2 regions of the Prochlorococcus sp. MIT 0801 genome follow, and region 1 is predicted to be linked to the other one. Evidence: predicted binding sites of a transcription regulator. Region 1 holds the regulator's gene; the other holds the start of a gene.

Region 1 (11,588 bases):
AGTGTCATAATAAGTGATCTCATTAATGCTGGATCTTTGCTTAAAGAAATTCCATATGAGCACAGGTATCCTTATGATTGGAGAACTAAAAAACCAACTATTTTTAGAGCTACAGAACAATGGTTTGCTTCCGTTGAAGGATTTAGAGATAAAGCCCTTTCTGCCATAGAAGATGTTATTTGGCTTCCTGAATCGGGAAAAAATAGAATTAATTCCATGGTTAGAGAAAGAGGAGATTGGTGTATCTCTCGACAAAGAACCTGGGGAGTTCCAATACCAGTATTTTATGAAAAGAATGGACAAGAAATCTTGCTCAATAAAGAAACTATTTCTCATATAGCTGATTTATTTTCTGTTCATGGAGCAGATATTTGGTGGGAATATGAAGTATCTGAGCTATTACCTCCTTCTTATTTAAATGATGCAGATCGATGGCAAAAAGGTACTGATACTATGGATGTTTGGTTTGACTCTGGCTCTAGTTGGTCTTCAGTTATTTCTAAGAAAGAAAATTTAAATTATCCAGCAGATTTATATTTGGAAGGATCTGATCAACATCGGGGTTGGTTCCAGTCCTCTTTATTAACTTCTGTAGCAGTGAATGAACATGCACCTTTTAAAAAGGTCCTTACACATGGTTTTGCACTAGATGAGAATGGTAGGAAAATGAGTAAATCCCTGGGAAACATTATTGATCCTTTAGTTATAATTAATGGTGGTTCAAATAAGAAATTAGACCCTGCTTATGGAGCTGATGTTTTGAGGTTGTGGGTTAGTTCTGTTGATTATTCTGCAGATGTTCCTATTGGATCAAACATACTAAAGCAAATTTCTGATGTTTATCGTAAGGTTCGAAATACCTCTAGGTATCTATTAGGTAACCTCTATGATTTTGATTATAAAATTGATTCCATTGATATTGCTAACCTACCATTGTTAGATAAATGGATGTTGAATAGAACAGCTGAAGTAATCGATGAAATATCAGATGCATACAATAATTTTGAATTTTCGAAATTTTTCCAAACAATTCAAAATTTTTGTGTTGTTGATCTATCTAATTTTTACTTAGATATTGCAAAAGATAGGTTATATGTGAGTTCTAAATCTGACTTTAGAAGAAGAAGTTGTCAGACAGTTTTATCCTTGGTAATTGAAAAAATATCTGGATTAATTGCACCTGTTTTATGTCATATGGCAGAAGATATTTGGCAGAATATTCCATATGACTTAGAGGAAGCCTCAGTATTTCAAAGAGGATGGCCTAATGTTCCTAAATCATGGCGAAATAGTAGTTTTAATTCTCATGTGAATGAACTCCGTAAACTCAGAGCAGTTATTAATCGTATGTTGGAGAGTTGTAGAAATAATCAAGCGTTAGGTTCTTCTTTGGAAGCATCAGTAAGGGTTGATATCTCTGATCAAAAAGTTAAAGCTGCTATTGAATGGTTAGCTGAAAGCGAATCTAATAATGTTGATGTATTAAGAGATTGGTTCCTAGTTTCATCTTTACAAATTGGCGGTGAGCCATGGGCTGAAGTTTTAGTTAGTGAGGACAATGATTATGCTTCAGTCGAGATTGCAAAAGCAAGGGGATTTAAGTGTGAAAGATGTTGGCATTATGAAATAGAAATGAGTAAGAGTCCTCAACACTCAAATATTTGCAAAAGGTGCGAAAAAATAGTCTTAGCTATTTAAATAGTAATTAACTTTTAATATTAAAGTTATTATTTTTTAAAATTTACCGGCGAAACGACCATTCTTTGGTAATTGGATAAGCAACCATTGTAGTAAACCTATTAAATAGAATACTAGAGCTAAATAGGCAAAAAATGTAGCAAACCCTATACTCCAATTACCGTCTAAAACAAATTTTATTATTGTTTTTGTTGTAATGAATGAATTAAATGGAATTTCTCTCCAAGTATCACAATAGTTCTCATTGATTGAATTCAAACATCTCCAACTAAATAGATGAAGTCCAGTATTTAGTAAGGACCAAAAAGTTAAAGTCCAACGCCAAATTCGTGTAGTTAAAGCAATTGGTTTATGAGCAGGCATTTCATCAATTTCTTGATTTAAATCAAACCAAAACCAAATAGAACTAACCATAAGTATTGGGGCAACCAATGAAATTAATTGGCCTAATTGGCTCTCAACACTAAGAAATAATAGGTTTATCGCATAAAGACTAGAAACTTTCCAGTAAATTGATAAAAGTCGATCAATAGACCTCGAATTGGATCTTTTTGCCCAAATCAATAGAAATAATGGGAGACCGAGTGCGAAGGTAGCAGCAATTCGATATGAGAGCCAAACTAGAATTTGGAATTGAGGTTCAGTCAAAAAAAATCTCATTTATATGTATTATCAACCTTAAGGTATTCTTTTGATGATTATTCTTAATTATTAAAGCGTTTTCTCTATATTTGCGGAATTCTTAGATTATTGCCCCAATTCTACAATTGCTTACTTAATGAGTATATACCAATTAAAATTAAATAATTAAAAGACTCTCATCAAAAATTTATAAATTGGTTTGTCTTTATATCATCTTTTGAAAAAATTAATTGACTTTACTAATATAGTAATCTGATTTATTTATTTCAGGTTTCATTTTGTGAGACAGCATGTAAATCCTTTAAGCCAATTTTTTCAGTTACCATTATCTCTTCCCAGTAAGAATGTTCTTTTTGAGGAATCTCACTATCCAATTCATTTAGATATTGGATCTGCAAAAGGTGAATTTCTGATTGAACTAGCCAAAAAACATCCTGACTGGAATTTTGTTGGGCTTGAGATAAGAGAACCTCTTGTTAGTTTGTGTGAAAAGAAAAGAAGAAAATTAGAATTGAATAATTTAAAATTTTTATTTTGTAATGTTAATGTCAGTCTCGATGAATGGTTGTCTGATTTAGATTATGGTCAATTAAAAAGAGTTTCAATTCAATTTCCAGACCCTTGGTTTAAAAGAAAACACTTCAAGAGGAGGGTATTAAAGACAAGTATCCTCAATTCAATTGCTAAAGCTATGAGTAATGATGGCGAAATATTTATTCAAAGCGATATATTCAAACTTATTGAATATATGACTAATACGATTGATAAAAATAGATATTTTAATAGAAAAGATGTAGGACCTCAAAGATTCATTGATAAAAATCCTTATAATGTGAAGACAGATAGAGAAATATTTTCTCTTAAAAAAAATCTGCTAATTTATAGAGTAATGTATATTAGAAATAACCTATTATTCATTAATTAATAAAATTTATACTCAAAATATATGATATGTTATAAGTTAAAGTTTATGTATATAATAATTCTTATACAGAAAGTGTGATTTCTGATGATTGATAACTCCAATTCAGATGAAGATCTTGGCCTCCTTCAAAAAATTTTTTTAGTTTTACTTAGTCTTTTTTTAGTTGCTTTACTTTTCTTTTTCCGAAGTGGGTTTAAAGCTAATGCAATGCTTGATCAATTGGCTAAGAACTCCTTGGAACCAGACATAGCTTTGTTGAATGGAAAACCTACAGTATTTGAATTTTATGCGGATTGGTGTGAAGCTTGCAAAGAAATGGCTCCCGACATGTTTGATGCTGAGAAACTATATTCAAATAAGATAGATATAGTTTTACTTAATGTCGATAATTCAAGATGGTTGGATTTGATTGAAAAATATAATGTTAATGGTATTCCTCAATTAACTTTTTTTAACGATAAAGGTGAATTTAAGGGCTTTTCATTAGGAGTTAGAAAATATACTGAACTTAATGAAATCTTTCTTGCTTTAATTAATAATTCTGAGTTACCATCTTACACTAAATTATCAAATTCAAGTAATTTGATTTCTAAAAACAATTTAAAAGTGCAAAATAATATTAGAGCAGAAGGCCCTAGATATCATAGCTAGACTAGCCAGTTTAAAGCTGATGAAACTACTGGATATGCTTTTGAAAAAATATTTTTACATTCTTGTGCAATCTCCATATGCTCTTTTTGCGTGCCATGACCAGTTCTAAGATTTATGTAATGAATCCACGAGCGACATGATCCTGTCATGTAAATTCTGGTTGGCGTAGCAAGTGGAAGTACAAATCTTGCACATTCTTTGGCGATTCCAGCTTCTAACATCTCTTCATAAAGTTCTTTATTCTGATTAAATTGATGTTTGATTTTTTTGTTGAATGTATTGATAATTTCTTCTGGCAAGTCTGATATAGAATTTTGTCTATTTTTATTATCTTGTCTTCTTAATTCGGGGATAGGAATTTCTCCTAATTGCATGCTATCGGCATAGCGTTGTGAGAATTCTTGAAAGGTAAATGATCGATGTCTTAAAATTTGTGCAGCAATTCCTCTAGTAGTTTCTATTTGTAAAGTCATATAAGCTTGCTCGAATACGCTCCAATGTTCATTTTTAATGCAATACCCAATTAATTTTGTAAAATCATCATTGTCTTGATTTTTTGGATTACTAACCCTGGCAATATATGCCATGCTTTTTTCAGCGTCTGGCGTAGAAGTTATTAATTGAACACAACTCATATTTAAACCTTTGCTAGGGTTACTTTTTCTTGTTGATATTGATATTTACCTTTCCTATCACTGTAAGTTGTTTCGCAAGGATCTCCTTCAAAGAAAAGTAATTGACAAATTCCTTCATCAGCATAAATCCTGCAATCTGCTCCAGAGCTGTTACTGAATTCCAGGGTTAGATGACCTTCCCAGCTTGCTTCAGCAGGAGTTGTATTTACGATTATTCCTAGGCGGGCGTAGGTGCTTTTCCCAAGGCAAATAACTGTAATATTTGGCGGTACTTTCATTTTTTCTAATGCAACACCAAGGCCGTAAGAGTGAGCAGGTAAAATAAAATATTTACCATCTTTGTCTTCTTTCAAATCTGTGGGTTCTAAATTGGCAGGATTAAACTTTTTCGGATTCATTACTGTTCCAGGGACATGCCTAAAAATCAAAAACTCTTTAGAAGAGAGACGCAAATCATATCCATATGATGAGCAACCAAAGCTTAAAACAGGAGATTTTTCTGATTCCGGCTCAAGATGTCTTATTAGCTTTTCTTGAAAAGGTTCAAGCATTCCTAATGAAGCCTGTTCAGCAATCCAACGATCGTTTTTTAACATTTAATTGCAGCGTAATTCAGTGATTTGATCAGCCATTTCAATTACTTTAGGCGGGATTGATGGTCCTGTAAGAATAATATCTGTGGATGATGGTCGATTATTTATCAAGAAAATTAAATCATTTTCTTCAATGAAACCAAGACTAATAGCCATTCCAATTTCATCAAGAATGATTTTATCTATTTTTTTTTCAATTAAACGTGCTTTACAAAATTCCCAAAGTTCTTTGATCGCTTTTTCTTCATATTTTCTCTTTAAAGATAAATGTTCTTCCAATATTTTTTCTGGTAAGCACGTTTCAATTGCTGGTCTTAACCACTCAAGTCGCCCGCAAAGATTGATAGCTCCACTTGGCCCTTGATTGACTCCACCTCTCAAAAATTGTGCTATTAAAACCTGGCTTCCTAATCCTGCAGATCTAATTGCCTCACTAAGAACAACAGAAAAACTGCCTCTGAAAGTAGAAGTATGGATTTGAACTTGGCCTTGTGTCGCAACTAGTTGTAAAGGCTTTTTAATGGGGGTAGGCCTTAGAGACGTCTCTGTTGACATAGATGAACCCCTTTGTTGAGCATTAATACTCGCTCGTGCATTCATATTGATTTTGATCAGAATGTCTTCAAATTAATCTAGCGGCATAAAATTTCTAATCAACCAATTGAACACTATCTGTGGTGTATGGAGTAAGAATAATTGGTTCTCAAAACTATTAAGGCCCCAAAAGCGATTCAAAAAAAACAGGAGAAAGTAGTTTTTCATACCTTTTGAAAAAATAGTCGCAATTTTTTGAGTGAAAAAAAGATAGAATTTCCTGAACGAACAGCCTTGTATTAAAGACTTAGGTTCAAAAAAGTCGCCATGGCTACATATCGTTTTTTCTCGACTTATTAATGTTCTCAGAACAGTTAATTAAACATGGTCACCTCCTATCGTGGCTTTACTCGTTTCAACCAACCAAGAAATAGCCAGATGGTTGGTAATTCATCTTCTCCATTGCCGCCAAATAAGTCTCTCTTAGATGTAATTAAATCTTTGGAGGGATTCTCTACTGAAACAGTTGATAGGTCAAAAACTATTTTTTTTCCTGGTGATCCTGCAGAAAGGGTTTATTTGATAAGACGTGGTGCAGTTCGATTGAGCAGAGTCTATGAAACGGGCGAAGAAATTACTGTTGCTTTGTTAAGAGAAAATAGTCTGTTTGGAGTTTTATCTTTATTAACAGGACATAGATCAGATCGTTTTTATCACGCAATTGCCTTTACTCGTGTGGAGCTCGTTTCTGCCCCAGCCACATCAGTAAGGAATGCAATCGAGCAAGATGCCTCTGTTGGGCTGCTACTTTTACAAGGTTTATCAAGTCGGGTACTTCAAACTGAAACAATGATTGAAACTTTGACTCATAGAGATATGTCTTCTCGTCTTGCAAGCTTTTTACTTGTTTTATGTAGAGACTTTGGCGTGGCTGGGGAAAAAGGAGTCACAATTGACTTGAGACTCTCTCATCAAGCCATTGCTGAGGCCATAGGCTCAACCAGAGTTACTATTACACGACTACTTGGTGAGTTGAAAAGTTCCTCCTTATTGGCAATAGATAGGAAGAAAATAACCATATTTGATCCAATAGCGCTTGCGAAAAGATTTAATTGAAGGCCATTGCATACTAAGGTTTAAGAGGTTTGATTAATTCTTCTTCTTTCTCTCTGTGACTGTCTGGCTGAAAATTCTTTTACTATTAATCCTGGGTGGAATACTTTCTACTCTAGGTGATCGCTTAGGTACAAAAGTTGGCAAAGCGCGTTTAAGTATATTTAAATTAAGACCAAAAAGTACCGCTGTATTAATAACTGTTTTTACTGGAAGTATTATTAGTGCTATTTCATTTGCAACTATGGTTATATTTGATAGAGATTTAAGGGTTGGATTATTTCAGTTAGAGGATATTCGAGAAAAGATTATAGAGAGTGAAAAAGAATTAAAAAAATTAGAGAAAAATTTGTATGCTTTTAGGAGTGGGAATGTAGTAATTAGTAGTGGTCAAACTCTAGTAACTAAGACTATTAAATTAAATAAAACGAATGATATTAAAAAAATTATAGAAAGTATATTACAGCAAGCAAATTTTTATGCTTTTAATTTAGTAAAAACAAATCAATCTGAATATCGAAGAATATTATTAGTTCGTAAAGATGATATTGAGAAACTTGAAAAAAAGATAGCTGATAATAGAAGTTGGGTCGTTAGGATTAAATCAGCAGGAAATATACTTAGAGGTGAAAATTATGTTTATGCATTTCCTGAAGTCACATTAAATAAAATGATTACAAAGAAAGGTGAAGTTATTGCGATAGAAAATATATCTTTATTAAAATCAGATTCTGAAACTATCAGTAAGAAGATTAATCTTTTAATGGCTTCAACTTTAGCTGAGGTTAGGCGTCGAGGATCATTAAGTTCTGAGTTGAAAATTAATGCTAATCAAATTAATAATTTAGGAAAATATCTAGTTAGTAAAAAAAAGGGAGATTTCCAAATTATTACAAGGGCTCTTGATGATAGTCAAAGTGCTGAAAAAGTCTCCGTATCATTGGAATTAAAATCTCTAGCAAAATCTATACTAAACAAGAGTTAAATGAGTCTTTATATATCCATAGATCCTGGAATGAAAAAATGTGGTTTATTATTGGCTGATATTCAATCCGGAAAAGTTATTGAGGCAGGTGTAGCTTCATTAAATAAATCTTCTGATTTAGTTTCTCGATGGAATGAAGATTACGACATTATCAATATAATAATTGGTGATGGAACTAATTGTAAGTATATAGGGAATAAATTAAAACGAAATAATTTTTTGAATATAAATTATGTGAATGAAAGAGGATCAACGCTAAGAGCAAGATTTAGATATTGGCAAATTTGGCCTCCAAATTATTTTATTCGTTGGCTTCCAAAAGAAATTCTTTTTCCTCCTGCGAATCTTGATGCAATTGTCGCGTTGATTTTATTGGAAGATTTTTTAAAATATAGATTTATTTGGCCAGCTAAAGTCAGTATTAAAACTTGGCCCTAACTGTAAAAATGTAATCTCCACCAGACTCAAGTTTATAATCAGCTTTTACTAAATAGCGCTCTAATGCATCTTTTATTAGCGCCCTGCCTAGTGGCGGTTCGACAAAAAGTTGTCCCTGATTAAAAGCCCAAATAAAACTCCACTCAAAATTTCCTGCACGGACAATCCCCTCAACTTTTTTTTGATTAAAGCATTGCTTATGAATTTGAAGATATGCAGTAGTTGATGGCTTGTTATACATTTTTATAAAGTTATTAAATGTTAGGTTTGTACGAATTTAGTCGAGTAGTTATCTTTTCCCAATTATTAGATGTAATTGATTCAATACAACTAATTATTTCATGAATGATTAAATCTAATATTATGAATTCATCTTTTGAAAATTTTCCTAAAACGTGAGAAACAGTTTTAGATTTCCTCTCTTGTTGGTCGTTACTTGGCGCTCCTATACCAATCTTTAATCGCTTAAACTCATCAGTACCAAGATGGTTGATAATGCTTTTCAATCCATTATGACCTCCTGAGCTGCCTTTAGAGCGGACTCTTATTTTTCCCAGAGGGAGATCCATGTCGTCGACTAAGACTATTAATTGATTATTTTTAAAATTAAACCAATCCTTTGTTGATCTTACTGATTTTCCACTTTCATTCATGTATGTGTTGGGCATTAAAAGCCTAGTTTTTTCTATACCTGAGCCGTATTCACAAGTCCTGCCAAATAGTTTTTTGCTTTCACTAAAGCTACAATTATTTTTTCTCGCTATTTTTTCTAACACTATAAATCCGACATTATGACGAGTTTTTTCGTACGCAGTCCCCGGATTGCCTAAGCCTACTAATAATTTCAAGTCATCGGACAACATACCAATCAAACAAAATCGTTGTTGATTTTAATAGTTAGATGTTTAGTTAATTTTCTGGAAATTAATTTTCTTTGTCCACAATGTTTTCATTTGCAGACTCTTCTTCTTTCATGGCGTTTTGTATTTCACGCTCAAATTCCGTAGAGGCACTTTGAAGACCCTTTAAGGTTTTTCCAATAGTTCGCCCAAATTCGGGAAGTCGTTTTGGACCAAAAATAATTAGTGCCAAGCCGGCAATAACAGCAATTTCTGGTAAACCAACCCCGAAAATATTCATGGGCGAATCTCAACTGCTCAAAATTTAACCAATTTAGCCGTTCCAGTCGACGGAAAAACCCTGTAAAAGAAGTGATTGGTTATAAATTTGGAGCATGATCACTAGAAAAATCAGTAGTAAAAGTCCTATAAAGGCCATGACAGGTACTGCTCCCCAACCTGGAACAACTTTTCCTTGTCCAGAATTGCCAATGGATTTAAGCAAAGATCCAAGTGCTGTTTTTTGTCCCATGTCGTTTCTCTAAGCTCAGATTTGTATGAGTCAAGATATTGTATGAGAACTTGTCCAAAAGAAGAAGAGACTGTAGAAACTTGTGATGGAATGAACCAAAAAAATATTATTTTTGATAAATGTGGTCTAAAAAAGCTGAAAAACTAGCAAAATCACAAAACGAAATAAATTTGTAATTTTAGGAAATGGTATGAGAAAAATCGATCTTTCTATTTGTTTCCTAGCTTTTATTGGCTTTCCCGAGGGATGAAAATTTTATTCATTTCCAAAAGTCTGTAACACCTTTGGTTTTTTGATTGGAGTTATTGACTTCATAGGATAGGTTAAATCTCTATTTAGTTGGTTAGATTCATGCTTGCCCTCAAGATTTCCGTCTATACGGTCGTCTTTTTCTTTGTCGGGATCTTTTTGTTTGGTTTCTTGGCAAGTGATCCAACAAGGACACCCAACAGAAAGGATTTGGAAAGTCCCCAGGACTAAAAATGACGCGCTAATTACTGGACTAAATAAGCTCCTGTAATTGCTTTATTCGGTATCATCTTTTCGTCGGCTTAACTCTTTTGACGGCGAATAAAAAATATCTATTGGCTTTAAACCTTGGACTTCTGGGGTTTAGTATATTACTGTCTTTATCTGAGACCTCAAGAGGAAAGGGGAATTCTCTCGGAAAATCAGTTATTGATAAACACTACAATTTTTCTGTTGGTAATTTAGTAGAAACCTATAAAAGGTCATCCTCAAGAAAATTAGAACATAATAAAGTTGCATCTTTAACTCTTAAAATATTTGCTGATAAGCAATATGATTATGATCAAAATATTTATCTAGCCGAGGGGAATGTAAAGGCTCTAATAAATGGTGGAATTTTAAGATCTGACTTGTTAAGTTATGATAAATCAACAGGTACTCTTTCTGCTGAGGGTAATATTAGATTCAGAAAGGGAGGGCAATATTTTAGAGCTAAAGAATTCGAATTTAATTTGTTAAAGAAAGAAGGTAGTATTAAAGATGCATATGGGATATTAGATTTGAAAAATATATTAAATGATTTGGAAATCGATGCTAGTTCAAATCAGGTTAAAGCTCAGAATAAAATTAATGATAACAAAATAAATACTTACGATGATGGAATAGAATTTTCTTTTGGAAATATTAAATTACCAGAAAATAAAATTACAAGATCTAATAAATCTATTGGTTCAATTAATAACTGGAGATTTAAATCTGATTTAATAAATATTAAGGAAAATGGCTGGAAATCTAATAGAATTGTTTTTACTAATGATCCATTTGATCCAAATCAAATCTCTTTTGAGGGGATAGATGTTGTCGCAGAAGATGATGATGATAGATTAGTTATTACTAGTTCTAAAACTAATTTAATTCTTGAGAATAGATCGAAAATTTTTATTGGAAAAAGAATATTTGGAGACCAAAAGAAAAAGAGAAGTAAATTTCAATTGATATTAGATAGTAAAGATCGTGACGGATTAGTCTTGGTAAGAAGAAGTAATACAACGAATATTAATAATAATATAGAACTTGATCTACAGCCTCAGTTTTTACTTAATAGAGCTTTTTTAGGTAAAACTAATAGCTATAAAAATAGTAAAAATAAAAATATTAATCTTGCTGACTTATTTGGTTTGAATATAAATCTAAAAGCAAGTAATGCCAATTGGCAATTTGATAGTTTAAATGATTTAAGTACATTAAATACATCTAGATTATTTTCTGGTTTAAGGCATTCAAGCTCTTTTAGAATACCTATTTTAGAAGAATCAACTTTCAATATGTTTACTGCTTATAGATCTAGAGCTTGGAATGGAACAATTGGTGAGACTGAGATTAAATCTGCATTTGGAGGCTTTATCGAAAAGTCGCAGTATTTTACGACTGGCAATTTAAAAAATAACTTAAAGATTAGGATAGGAACAGGTAGATATGAATCAGAAAAATTTGAAAATAGTGAAATGATTAGTCTTTGGCGCTCTAGTATTTTT
Region 2 (11,588 bases), 660 kb from region 1:
TAACATAGATGCTTCATTTGGTGTATTAATTGTATTCATCATCTTATTGAGTACCATTTGTACAGGGCGATTCTCTTTACCACTTGGGATAAAACGACTAAAACTATTGATTAATACAACGTGTGTAGCTGAGTGTAAGACTTGTTTATCTATCAAATGTGAACCAAGAGAGTGACATATCGCAACTCTTTTTAGGTTGACTGTATTTGAGTTGTGATTCCATTTTGGTGTGTGCGGACTTAAAGCTTTGTATCCGCGTTCACAAGTTTGCCATTCCCATTCGCAACACTTAAATATCTTTACCCAATTTGCCCATTGATTGCTATCACCAGCCCACCCATGCATAGCGATTATTTCTTTCATTTATTTTTAAGAACTTCAATAAGTCTTTCGAAGGCCTGAACTGGAGTATTTCGCCTGATCACTAATCTTAGTCTCGATTTACCTTCAGGGACAGTTGGTGGACGGATTGCAACAGTTAGAAGGCCTTTCACCTCTAGTCTTTTTTGATAATCCATGGCTAATCTGTCTGAACCAAGAATTATGGAGATTATTGGGCCTTTACCAGCAGGTCTTTGCCAACCAATTTGAGACAATCTGTCTCTTAAAACTATTGATTTTTCTATCAGTTGGCTCCCCCAGCAAGGGTTGCTTTCAATTATATTTAATGCAGCTAAAGCACTTGCACAAAGTGGAGGAGCTAATGCCGTGGTATAACGAAATGCTCCACAGTTTTGGATGAGATTTTCTCCTGTTATTTTATCTGTTGCTAGAAATGCTCCTCCACTTCCAAAGGCTTTACCGAAAGTCCCACTGATAATTGAAATTGGTTCTTTGAGTCCAAATGACTCACCTCTTCCTTCTGACCCCATGACGCCAAACGCGTGAGCTTCATCTATCAATAACTTTGAATCGTATTCAATACATAGCTTTGAAATTTCTTTTATGGGAGCTGTTGTACCCTCCATGCTGAAAATGCTTTCAGTAATTACTAAAGGTTTTTTTCGAGGATTGTTTTGTCTAGATTTTTTTAAAAGCTTTTCTAGTTCAGATAAATTGTTGTGTTTGAATCTAAAGAGCTTTGCTCCACTCGCTTTGACTCCAACGAGTAGAGAATGGTGTATCAGACGATCACAAATAATATGAGTGTGACGATCAGCAAGTGCTAAAACTGCAGCCAGATTCGCTTGGAAGCCACTCGGGTAGAGCAGTACAATCTCACGATTAAGCCATTCACCAAGCTTTGTTTCAAGTTTTTGATGAATATTTCTACTGCCGGTAATAAATCTTGATCCTCCAGAACCAATCCCATCAGTTTCTAAAATTTGTCTGGCTGCCTCTATTAATAATGGATGTCTTGCAAGATCAAGATAGTCATTACTTGCTAGGTCAATTAGAGTGATTTTATTTTTATTTTCATCTTCACCAATCAATTCTGATGATCTTTTTCCTGGAACCCAAGTCCTCAGTGTACGAATTCTAGAAGTAGGGATTTCAGGCATATTTTTATTTTCTCCTCTGGGATTAAAGATTTAGGTGTTGGCTTAACATTTTTTCTTGAGTTTCTTGATTTCATTACTTATCCACGTCAAAAATTATGTGGTCATAGAATATTCGTCTAAGGTTTAGTAATGAATTCATCAGAAAGAGATACGTCTGAAAACGAAATCCTCCAAAACAATTTAAATCCAGAGGAGATCTTTCCTTTTGCATTGGATGAATTTCAACTTAAAGCAATTGATTCACTCAATCAAGGACACTCTGTAGTTGTCAGTGCCCCTACAGGATCAGGAAAAACACTAATAGGTGAGTATGCAATTTATAGAGCGATTTCTCATGGAAGTAAGGTGTTTTATACAACGCCTTTAAAAGCTTTATCTAACCAAAAGCTAAGAGACTTTAGAAATCAATTTGGTTCAAACAATGTGGGTCTTTTAACAGGTGATTTAAGCCTGAATAGAGAGGCTTCGATTCTTGTTATGACTACTGAAATTTTTAGAAATATGCTTTATGCAGCAGCAGATAGAAATGATGACCCTTTACTTGATATAGAAACTGTTGTTCTTGATGAATGCCATTACATGAATGATGCGCATAGAGGGACAGTGTGGGAGGAATCAATTATTCATTGCCCTAAATCAATTCAGTTCGTTGCTCTATCGGCAACCGTTGCCAATGCAGGTCAATTAACTGATTGGATTGAGCAAGTTCATGGACCTACAGATTTGATATCTAGTGATTTAAGACCAGTTCCCCTGGAATTCAATTTTTGTAGTGCCAAAGGACTTCATCCATTACTCAATGATAAAGGAACTGGATTACATCCAAACTGTAAAATTTGGCGCCCAATAAAATCACATAAGAAGAGAGGACGTTTATCCAAGCCTACTCAACCTGAATCTCCTTCACTGGGCTTTGTGATATCGAAGCTGGCAGAAAGAAATATGTTACCCGCCATTTATTTCATATTTAGTCGTCGTGGCTGTGACAAGGCTGTGAAAACAATAGCTAACACTTGTTTAGTCAACCAAGAAGAAAGAAAATTAATTCAAGATCGATTTGAAAAATTTATAATTTTAAATTCAGAAGGTTTGAGAGATGATTTACACATAAAAGCTTTATTTAATGGGATCGGATCTCATCATGCAGGAGTTCTTCCTGCCTGGAAGGAGTTGATTGAGGAATTATTTCAAGAAGGATTGATAAAGGTTGTTTTTGCAACTGAAACCTTAGCTGCAGGAATCAATATGCCGGCTAGAAGTACAATTATATCTACTTTATCGAAGAGATCAGATAATGGACATCGTCAATTAATGGGGAGTGAATTCTTGCAAATGGCTGGTAGGGCCGGAAGAAGAGGCCTTGACTCTAGAGGCTATGTAGTCACTTTACAGACTCGATTCGAAGGGGTTCGAGAAGCTGGTCAATTGGCTACAAGCCCAGCCGATCCACTTATTAGTCAATTCACACCCAGCTATGGCATGGTGCTGAATCTATTACAGCGTTATGACTTAGATAAATCAAAAGAATTGATAGAGAGAAGCTTTAGTAGATACTTGGCGAGCTTGGATTTAGTTGAAGAAGAAGAAGAGTTATCTAGATTAAAAGAGGAGTTTAAAGAGTATAAAACTTTTTCAGAAGACATACCATGGTCCGATTTTGAGAGATATGAGAAAATAAAAAGTCATCTCAAGGAAGAAAGAAGATTATTAAAAATCCTGCAAAAACAATCAGCAGAAACCTTATCTAATGAATTGATCTTAGCCTTAGAATTTGCAAATAATGGAACCCTCATAAGTCTGAAGACATCACAATTGCGAGGAAAAGTTACACCTGCAGTCATTATTCAGAAAATTCAAAAAGGAGATAGACAAGCTCAATTGTTATGCTTAACAGATGAAAATATTTGGATACTCATTGCTTGTAAGGAAGTTGTTAGTCTTTATGCTGATTTGACTTGCTTAGACGTATCACATATCACGACTCCTAAAATTAGTAGAATTGGAGAGATACATCATGGTGATTTACTAAGCAATGAAATAGCTTCAATAATCTCGAATTTGGCTAAGAAAAATGACATGAGAACAGCTCAATATGATCTTGCTAGTGAAGTTTTATCTCAAGCTAAATTAGTTAAATCTCTGGAGGATGAATTATTGATACAGCCAGCTCATCGATGGGGGGATAAGAAAAAATTAAAGAAACATAGACGAAAAATGGACGAACTGGGTATTGAAATACATGAACGTGAGGAGATGCTCTACGACAGGTCAAATCGTCACTGGGAAACTTTCTTATCACTAATTAAAGTACTAAACCACTTCGGATGCTTGGACGATTTAAACCCTACAGAGATCGGCAGGAGTATTGGATCCTTAAGAGGTGAAAATGAGTTATGGTTGGGCTTGGCTTTGATGAGTGGACATCTTGATGAACTAACACCAACAGAATTAGCTGGAGTTGTTCAGTCAATTGCGACAGAAGTCAATCGCCCTGATCTATGGTCTGGATTTATTCCAAGTGCAATTGCGGACGAAGCATTTAATGATTTATCAAATATTCGAAGAGAATTGTTTAGAGTTCAAGAACGATTTGGTATAGAAATCCCTATCTTATGGAGTTCAGAGTTAATGGGCTTAGTAGAAGCATGGGCTAGAGGAAGTACTTGGACTGATCTAATTTCAAATACTTCGTTAGATGAGGGAGATGTTGTAAGAATTCTAAGAAGGACAAATGATTTACTTTCACAGATTCCCTATTGCGAGGCTGTGAGTAGACAACTTAGAAATAATGCTAAGGCAGCGATGAAACTAATGGATAGATTCCCAGTTTGTGAAGCTGAAGATATTAATCAAGCAAAAGAAATAAATCATGAACTTACTAATCCAGCGACTGAAAGACATAATTGAGATTAAATAACTTTTTTCAGTCACTTCCTATCATCGATTTTGGAGTAATGAGATTATCAAATTCTTCTTGATCAAGATAATTTAATTGGCTGGAAGCTTGTCTTAGACTTAGATTCTTTTCATGGGCTAATTGTGCTATCTTACTTGCTTTTTCGTATCCTATTGATGGAGATAAAGCGGTTACCAACATCAAAGAATTGTCTAGATATTGTTTGATTTTTGCTTTATTAGGTTGAATACCTTCAATCATATTCTCTCTGCAACTCCTACATGCATTTTGAATAAGGTTGATGCTTTTTATAATGTTGTAGCCAATCAGTGGCTTATAGACATTCATTTGTAGATGCCCTCCACTCCCTGCGATCGATACTGAGGTGTCCATGCCAATTATTTGCGTACATACCATTGCCATGGCTTCGCATTGAGTAGGATTTATTTTCCCAGGCATTATTGAACTGCCAGGTTCATTGGCTGGAAGCTGTAGTTCTGATAATCCAGCTCTTGGGCCACAAGATAAAAGTCGAAGGTCATTAACAATTTTGAGAAAAGTGACGGCTAGTAATTTTAGTTGAGACATTATATTTACAAGACCATCATGACTAGCCATGATGGCAAATTTATTATCTGCAGTTTCAAAAGGTAGATTTGTTTTTTTAGCTATGTCAAGAGCAATTAAATTATCGAAATTCTTAGGAGTATTAAGCCCTGTACCAATAGCGGTTCCTCCAAGTGGAAGTGGAAAAAGTTCCTCGATGTTGACTTCAATGCGTCTTAAAGCGGTTTCTAATTGAGCAGCCCAAGCAGAGACTTCTTGGCCAAGAGTTAGTGGTACTGCATCTTGAAGATGAGTACGTCCTATTTTTATAATATCTTTCCATTCTTTACTTTTTTTATGGAATACATCAATGAGGTTTTTTAATTCAGGTATTAATGTGTCTTTTAAGGTGACTACTGTGGCTATTTGGATTGCAGCTGGAAAAACATCGTTTGTTGATTGAGAGCAATTCACATGATCATTGGGATGTATTGGATCATGACTACCTAACGGATTATTTATACTTTTTGAGGCTATATTACATATCACCTCATTGACGTTCATATTGGTTTGAGTACCACTTCCTGTTTGCCAAACTTTTACAGGGAATTGATCATTATGTTTCCCTTCAATAATTTCTAGACTTGCTTCGGTAATAAATTGTGTGGTTTCTTTATTTATTAGACCTAGATGATTATTCACTTGAGCAGCAGAGGCTTTTATTTGAGCAATTGCATGAATAATCTCGAGTGGTATGACCTCATCACCAATAGCGAAATTTAATATTGATCGTTGAGTTTGAGCTCCCCATAGCGCATCCTTGGGGACATCAATCGAACCTAAGCTATCTTTCTCGAGTCGTTTCATATTGTGCATTGATCTTGGGTTGAGAATTTTTGAGTTTCCTATGGAATAGAACTATATTTAACTATGGATTTTAGTTAAATATAGTTCTATTCCTTTTTTAGAGTGCATTCACTGATATTAATTGATTCAGCTTTTAAAGTTAAATACCAAGCCTTTCCCAAATAACTCTCAAATTGGACTGATGTAATTCGGTTGAAAAACAGTCTGAAAGTTTTTCTGTTGAGAGACTATTCATTACTTCTGGATCATTCTCAAGGTTTTTTTTGAAATTTCCTTCGTTTTGATTCCACGCTGAATGAGCATTTTTTTGTACTAGTCGATAAGAATCTTCCCGACTCATTCCATTCTCAACTAAAGCCAAAAGAACTCTTTGACTAAAAACTACTCCTCCATAAATGTTCAAATTTTTCAGCATATTATCTGGATAAACCCCAAGCCCTTTAATAATTGCCGTCATTTCTGTGATCATAAAATGAAGAGTAATGGATGTGTCTGGCAGCATTAATCTTTCATTGGAACTGTGGCTTATGTCTCTTTCATGCCATAGAGCTACATTTTCCAGGGCTGCAACTACATAGCTTCTTAAAACTCTGGAAAGACCACTTACTCTCTCACTCCGTATTGGATTTCTTTTATGGGGCATTGCAGAGCTTCCTTTTTGGCCTTTAGCAAAGTTTTCCTCTACTTCAAGAACATCAGTTCTTTGAAGATTTCTAATTTCTGTAGAAAAACGATCTAAGGAAGATCCGATTAAAGCAAGAATCTGTACATAATTAGCATGTCTATCTCTTGAGATAACTTGAGTGCTAGCAGTATCACACTCAAGCTCCAAAAGTTCGCAGGTCATTCTTTCTATTTCTGGATCAGTATTCGCATAAGTACCCATGGCCCCGCTAATTTGCCCAACTGAAATGTCTTTCTCAAGATTGTTTAGCCTTTCTTTGTTTCTGAGAGTTTCAGCTAGCCATCCCGCTAACTTGAATCCAAAAGTAATAGGTTCTCCATGAATCGCATGAGAACGTCCAATCATTACGGTTTTCTTATGCTGCCTTGCTAAATCTCTAATAGCTTCTTCAAGTAATAAAAGCTCTTTTGTTAAAAGCTTGACTGATGACTTTAATTGAAGCGCAAGTCCAGTATCAAGAACATCACTACTGGTCATTCCCACGTGAATGTAACGGCCAGCATCCCCAACATATTCATTTACATTTGTTAGAAAGGCAATTACGTCATGGCGAACTTCCTCTTCTATTTCGAGGATGCGTTCTGGATTGAAACTTGCCTTTGTTCGAATCGTTTCCATTGCACTTTTAGGGATTTTCCCTGATTTGCAATTAGCCTCACATGCGGCAATTTCAACATCAAGCCATGTTTGGTATTTGGCTTGATCAGACCAAATATTTCCCATCTCTGGGTTTGTGTAACGCTCAATCAAAGTGCTACAAAGTTAAAGGGTACTATTAATTTAGATCCTCAAGGTCAAGCTGACTTGAGTCTATTGTGTTCAACTTCCCAATGGACATATCTTCCCCAAGCTTGTTGTCTTACCCTGCATCTTCCTCCTTTGCAATCAATCACTTGAAAGGGAGGCAAATCATTTGGATGATTTGAAAATATTGCAAAACTTCCTGGAGGTAGAAGTTCAAGCACTTCTCTAGTTTGTTTTTTTGAGGTTAGATGAAAATGACCATGGCAAGATAGCTCATTTTCATTTGTTGGATGCCTGAGCTTTTTAGACAAAACCTTTGGTCAGTTAAATAGATTCTCTATTGAAAAAGAGGATAAGCACTAGTTCTGCGGTTTTTGTTCCGTTTCCTGTTTGTTTTTGTAAACAAATGACTAAAAAATCGCGATTAGATCTTCACTTGCTGACTAAAGGGTTGGTAAAAACACGTCAAGAGGCTCAGAAGCTCATCAGAGCTGGCAAAGTTAAAACAATCAACGGTCAGGTTCTTGATAAACCAGGCCAAGAAGTTTTAAAAGATCTTGAGATAAAAGTTACGCAGTCCTTGAGATATGTATCTAGAGGGGGTGAAAAGTTGGCTGAAGCTTTTAATCAATTCCCACTAGATATTAAGAATAGGGTTTGTTTAGATGCTGGGATTTCAACTGGTGGTTTTACAGATTGTCTTTTGCAGCATGGAGCGGCAAAGGTTTATGGAGTTGATGTTGGTTATGGTCAGACGGCATGGAGTATAAGAAATGATCCAAGAGTGGTTCTTTTGGAACGTACTAATATTAGGCATTTAACTCCTGAAAAATTATTCAATGATGGAGACCCAATACCAAACTTCGCAGTTGCAGACTTATCTTTTATCTCTCTTAAAATTGTTTTCCCCAGTATTAAATCTCTTCTTAAATCTAACCGATCTGAGTTGCTTGTATTAGTGAAACCTCAATTTGAGGTTGGCAAAGATAAAGTGGGCAAGGGGGGGGTGGTTCGTGATCATTCACTGCATGCTGAGGCTATAGAAGGGGTAGCAAACGAATCTAAAAAATATGGGTGGTACCCAAAAGGATTGATTGCATCACCTTTAAAGGGTCCTGCTGGAAATCAAGAATATCTTCTTTGGATGGGTGATGAAGTTGAGGGAGGTATTGAAATCGAAAAATTGTTGAATGTTTTAAGCTTTTGAATTTTTTGGTTTAAAGAGCTGTTTCGTTTCTGTCGCCCGTTCTGATTCGCACAACAGAATCAACTGGACTAACAAAAATTTTTCCATCTCCGATCTCTCCTGTCTTAGCTGCATCAGCAATAGCTTTTAAAACAATTTCAGATTTTTCATCAGGAACTACTACCTCAATTTTGAGCTTTTGAAGAAACTCAACAGTGAACTCTGAACCTCTATATCTCTCGACTTGTCCTTTCTGTCTCCCAAACCCTCTTACCTCGCTTACTGTCATGCCAACTATACCTGCATTTACTAATGCAATTTTTACATCCTCCAATTTAAATGGGCGGATTATTGCCTCTATCTTTTTCATATCGCTTTTATGTAACTTCTAGGATCTTAGATAGTTTTTATTAGATTTTGTTCGTTTGAGTTAGAGAATTGATGAAATTTACATTTAGACCAGCAATTACTGCATCTCCACAAAGCATTTCTGCATCTTTGGTAGGAATTATAACCAGACCATTACTTATTGATTCCCAATGTTCAGATTCAAAATGGGTTTGTAGCCAAAGGAGTCCATGCACGCTTTTTGGTTCTATTTGAGTTCCATTTTGTTTTTCAAAAAGACTTATGTCCATGTAAAACCTTTATTTTTATCTATTAAGGGGGATAGCTGTAATTAGTTTTGTACCCAATGATACAAAACAGCTTTTTGCCATCATTCCGTAACTTTTTGATTAGAAAAATTTATTTAAAGTTTCAATTTTTAATAGAATTTATCTGTAGTGTGAGTTTTAAATGCAAATAAATTGTGATTAGACAAGAAAAAGACATCAATGAAAAAGTTATGTATGGGGAGAGAGAAATAGAGAATGGGCGCTTAAATTGTTTCCCAAATCCAAATAGTAATAGAGATTATGAAATTTCAATAGATTTCCCTGAATTTACATGTAAATGTCCTTTCTCGGGTTATCCTGATTTTGCAACTTTGAGAATTAAATATCAACCAAATACTATGGTTATAGAGTTAAAAGCAATTAAACTTTATTTAAATGGCTTTCGAGAAAAGAAAATATCTCATGAAGAAGTGACTAATAAAATAATCGACGACTTTGTTGAAGTTTCTGATCCTAAGTGGATGCAATTAGAGGCTGATTTTAATCCTAGAGGTAATGTTCATACAATCATTAGAGTCTGTCATGGGAAAAGAAATAATTTAGAGCTAACTCTCTAAGAAACTAATTAAACTTGGCAATTCTTTTGAAAGACCAGATAGATTTCTGTTGCTTAATCCACCTATATAAATCCTAGATTTTTCCTTTTCATGTAAGACCCAGATTTTCTTAGTTGAAATAATACTAAGTGAACCACCAATAATTATTATAGCAAAACTTGTATATACAAGAGGAACCCCAGGATCATGCTTTAATAGTAATCCACTACTTGGAATTATATTTATTATCTTTATTGAAATCTCTTTTATTTTTGCTTCCTTATTTATATTTAAGGTTGTAAGTAATGTACCATCATTATCAAAAATATTTACTGGTCCTAGTTCACTATCTACGGTTACTAAGATTGGGTCTTTACCATCTTTTTGTGTCGGTATAATGGTACCCCAAACTTGTTCACCTAGTTCAGGAATAGCTTCTATTGGAATTTGTAATTTCGGGCTATTATTTATTTGAATAGTAATGGCTGCCAAAGCCCAGTCGGCTTGATATAATGTTAGGCCTTGGTATCTTAAAGGATGATTAACACTAATTTCTTTTGATTGATTATTTCCATCTGGCTCATTAATATTGACTACAGACTTATACTGCTCAGCTCTTCCTTGAGGGTCTCTTTCGATTTTAAACTTTTGCAATTCAATAGTTAAGCCTTTCTCTTTATTATTGTTTAATAAATCTATTGATCTGCCAGGGGCTAGAAATTTTTCTATGGTTTTCCCATTTAATGATCCGTATGTTGCCCCTATCATTAATAGGATCATTCCTAGATGAATTAATATAGGTCCTAATCTACCAATTACTCCTTGACGAGCCGCTATCCTTCCATCTTTTTCTTTTATATTCCAACCTTTTTTTTTTAAATTAATTTTAATTTTTTCTAAGTGCTCCGAATAATTATTAGTCACTATTGTTTGAGCAATAGAAAGTTTTGCTATTTGGCGAGGTGATTTATAATCTACCCACTTTAATGCTGATTTAAGTATCGGTAATTGTCTTCTAAAACTACAAACTGCAAGAGCTAAACCAAGCCAAATAAGTAAGAATAAAAACCAAACACTTGTATAAACATGGTTGAATTCAAAAAGTAGTAATATATTTCCATTAATTATTCCAAGAAAAGGATTCTTATTGAAATTCTCGTAATAGAATTGATCTGATTCTTGTTGTGGTATTAAAGTCCCAGTTGCACATGCAATAGCTATTATTAGTAATAGTAATATCGCAATTTTTAAGCTAGAAAGCCAGTTTAAAACTTGGCTGATTTTTTTCATCTATTTTATATCCAAATAGAAATAAGGCTTACAAGACCTACGGTTAACAAAATTACTCCACTTATTGGCGGGACCCATTCCCCAATAGGTCGTAAAGATAATAATTTTGGAATACTTGCTGCAAAGGTACCTGCTACAAATAAAGGCACAATCTGTCCAATTGCAAAACTTCCAAGAAAAATTGTGCCACTAAGAGGATTTCCTTGTTTAGCAACCCAGGCTAGAAGAACTGCAAGAACAGGAGTAGTGCAAGGTGAGGAGGCTAATCCAAAAGCAAAACCTGCTGAAACTGGTGCGAATGCGGGAGGAACTTGATTTTTCCAAATTTCAGGGTCAGGACCAGATGGAAGTGAGAATTTAAGAATCCCAAGGAGATTAAGACCCATAATTATTGCTAGAAAACTAATGAATATTGAAAAGAAACCTGGTAATTGACCATAAATTTTTCCTAAAAAACCGCTTAGACTTCCTAATACCACAAGTGATATAACTATACCGCCGCAGAAACTAATCGTTTTTTGTAATGGGTTTTGGTTATTTTTAAATCCAGCTAAATATGCAACTGTGATTGGCAAAAGTGACAATGAACAGGGACCCAAGCTAGTCAAAAGTCCTCCCGTGAAAACTATCAGAATTGTTAGGGGGGTTGGATTATTGAG

The links. The regulator NtcA, encoded in region 1, controls nitrogen genes in cyanobacteria. The targets are predictions, from matches to a motif close to GTANCNNNNGNTAC.
Region 2: queF (preQ(1) synthase) is a predicted target of NtcA. The motif match lies at 9,114-9,127, and genes of this name have one in related genera.

What each region holds. Positions count from the first base shown of each region.
Region 1 is NZ_CP007754.1:292,205-303,792, forward strand. It holds gene ileS (isoleucine--tRNA ligase) at 1-1,698, shown strand, start outside; gene EW15_RS01500 (DUF3177 family protein) at 1,735-2,346, opposite strand; gene trmB (tRNA (guanosine(46)-N7)-methyltransferase TrmB) at 2,621-3,265, shown strand; gene EW15_RS01510 (thioredoxin domain-containing protein) at 3,350-3,916, shown strand; gene thyX (FAD-dependent thymidylate synthase) at 3,913-4,551, opposite strand; gene dcd (dCTP deaminase) at 4,554-5,147, opposite strand; gene EW15_RS01525 (cob(I)yrinic acid a,c-diamide adenosyltransferase) at 5,148-5,699, opposite strand; gene ntcA (global nitrogen regulator NtcA) at 6,117-6,794, shown strand; gene EW15_RS01535 (DUF3084 domain-containing protein) at 6,850-7,776, shown strand; gene EW15_RS01540 (hypothetical protein) at 7,777-8,214, shown strand; gene EW15_RS01545 (DUF3146 family protein) at 8,198-8,455, opposite strand; gene pth (aminoacyl-tRNA hydrolase) at 8,469-9,077, opposite strand; gene EW15_RS01555 (TatA/E family twin arginine-targeting protein translocase) at 9,139-9,354, opposite strand; gene psbH (photosystem II reaction center phosphoprotein PsbH) at 9,388-9,585, opposite strand; gene EW15_RS10410 (photosystem II reaction center protein I) at 9,937-10,065, shown strand; gene EW15_RS01565 (DUF3769 domain-containing protein) at 10,170-11,588, shown strand, end outside.
Region 2 is NZ_CP007754.1:1,556,945-1,568,532, reverse strand. It holds gene EW15_RS08515 (alpha/beta hydrolase) at 1-363, opposite strand, end outside; gene EW15_RS08510 (aminotransferase class I/II-fold pyridoxal phosphate-dependent enzyme) at 360-1,502, opposite strand; gene EW15_RS08505 (RNA helicase) at 1,632-4,409, shown strand; gene EW15_RS08500 (class II fumarate hydratase) at 4,426-5,820, opposite strand; gene purB (adenylosuccinate lyase) at 5,951-7,246, opposite strand; gene EW15_RS08490 (hypothetical protein) at 7,291-7,551, opposite strand; gene EW15_RS08485 (TlyA family RNA methyltransferase) at 7,647-8,447, shown strand; gene EW15_RS08480 (P-II family nitrogen regulator) at 8,458-8,796, opposite strand; gene EW15_RS08475 (hypothetical protein) at 8,837-9,064, opposite strand; gene queF (preQ(1) synthase) at 9,259-9,660, shown strand; gene EW15_RS08465 (cytochrome c biogenesis protein ResB) at 9,649-10,929, opposite strand; gene EW15_RS08460 (cytochrome c biogenesis CcdA family protein) at 10,935-11,588, opposite strand, start outside.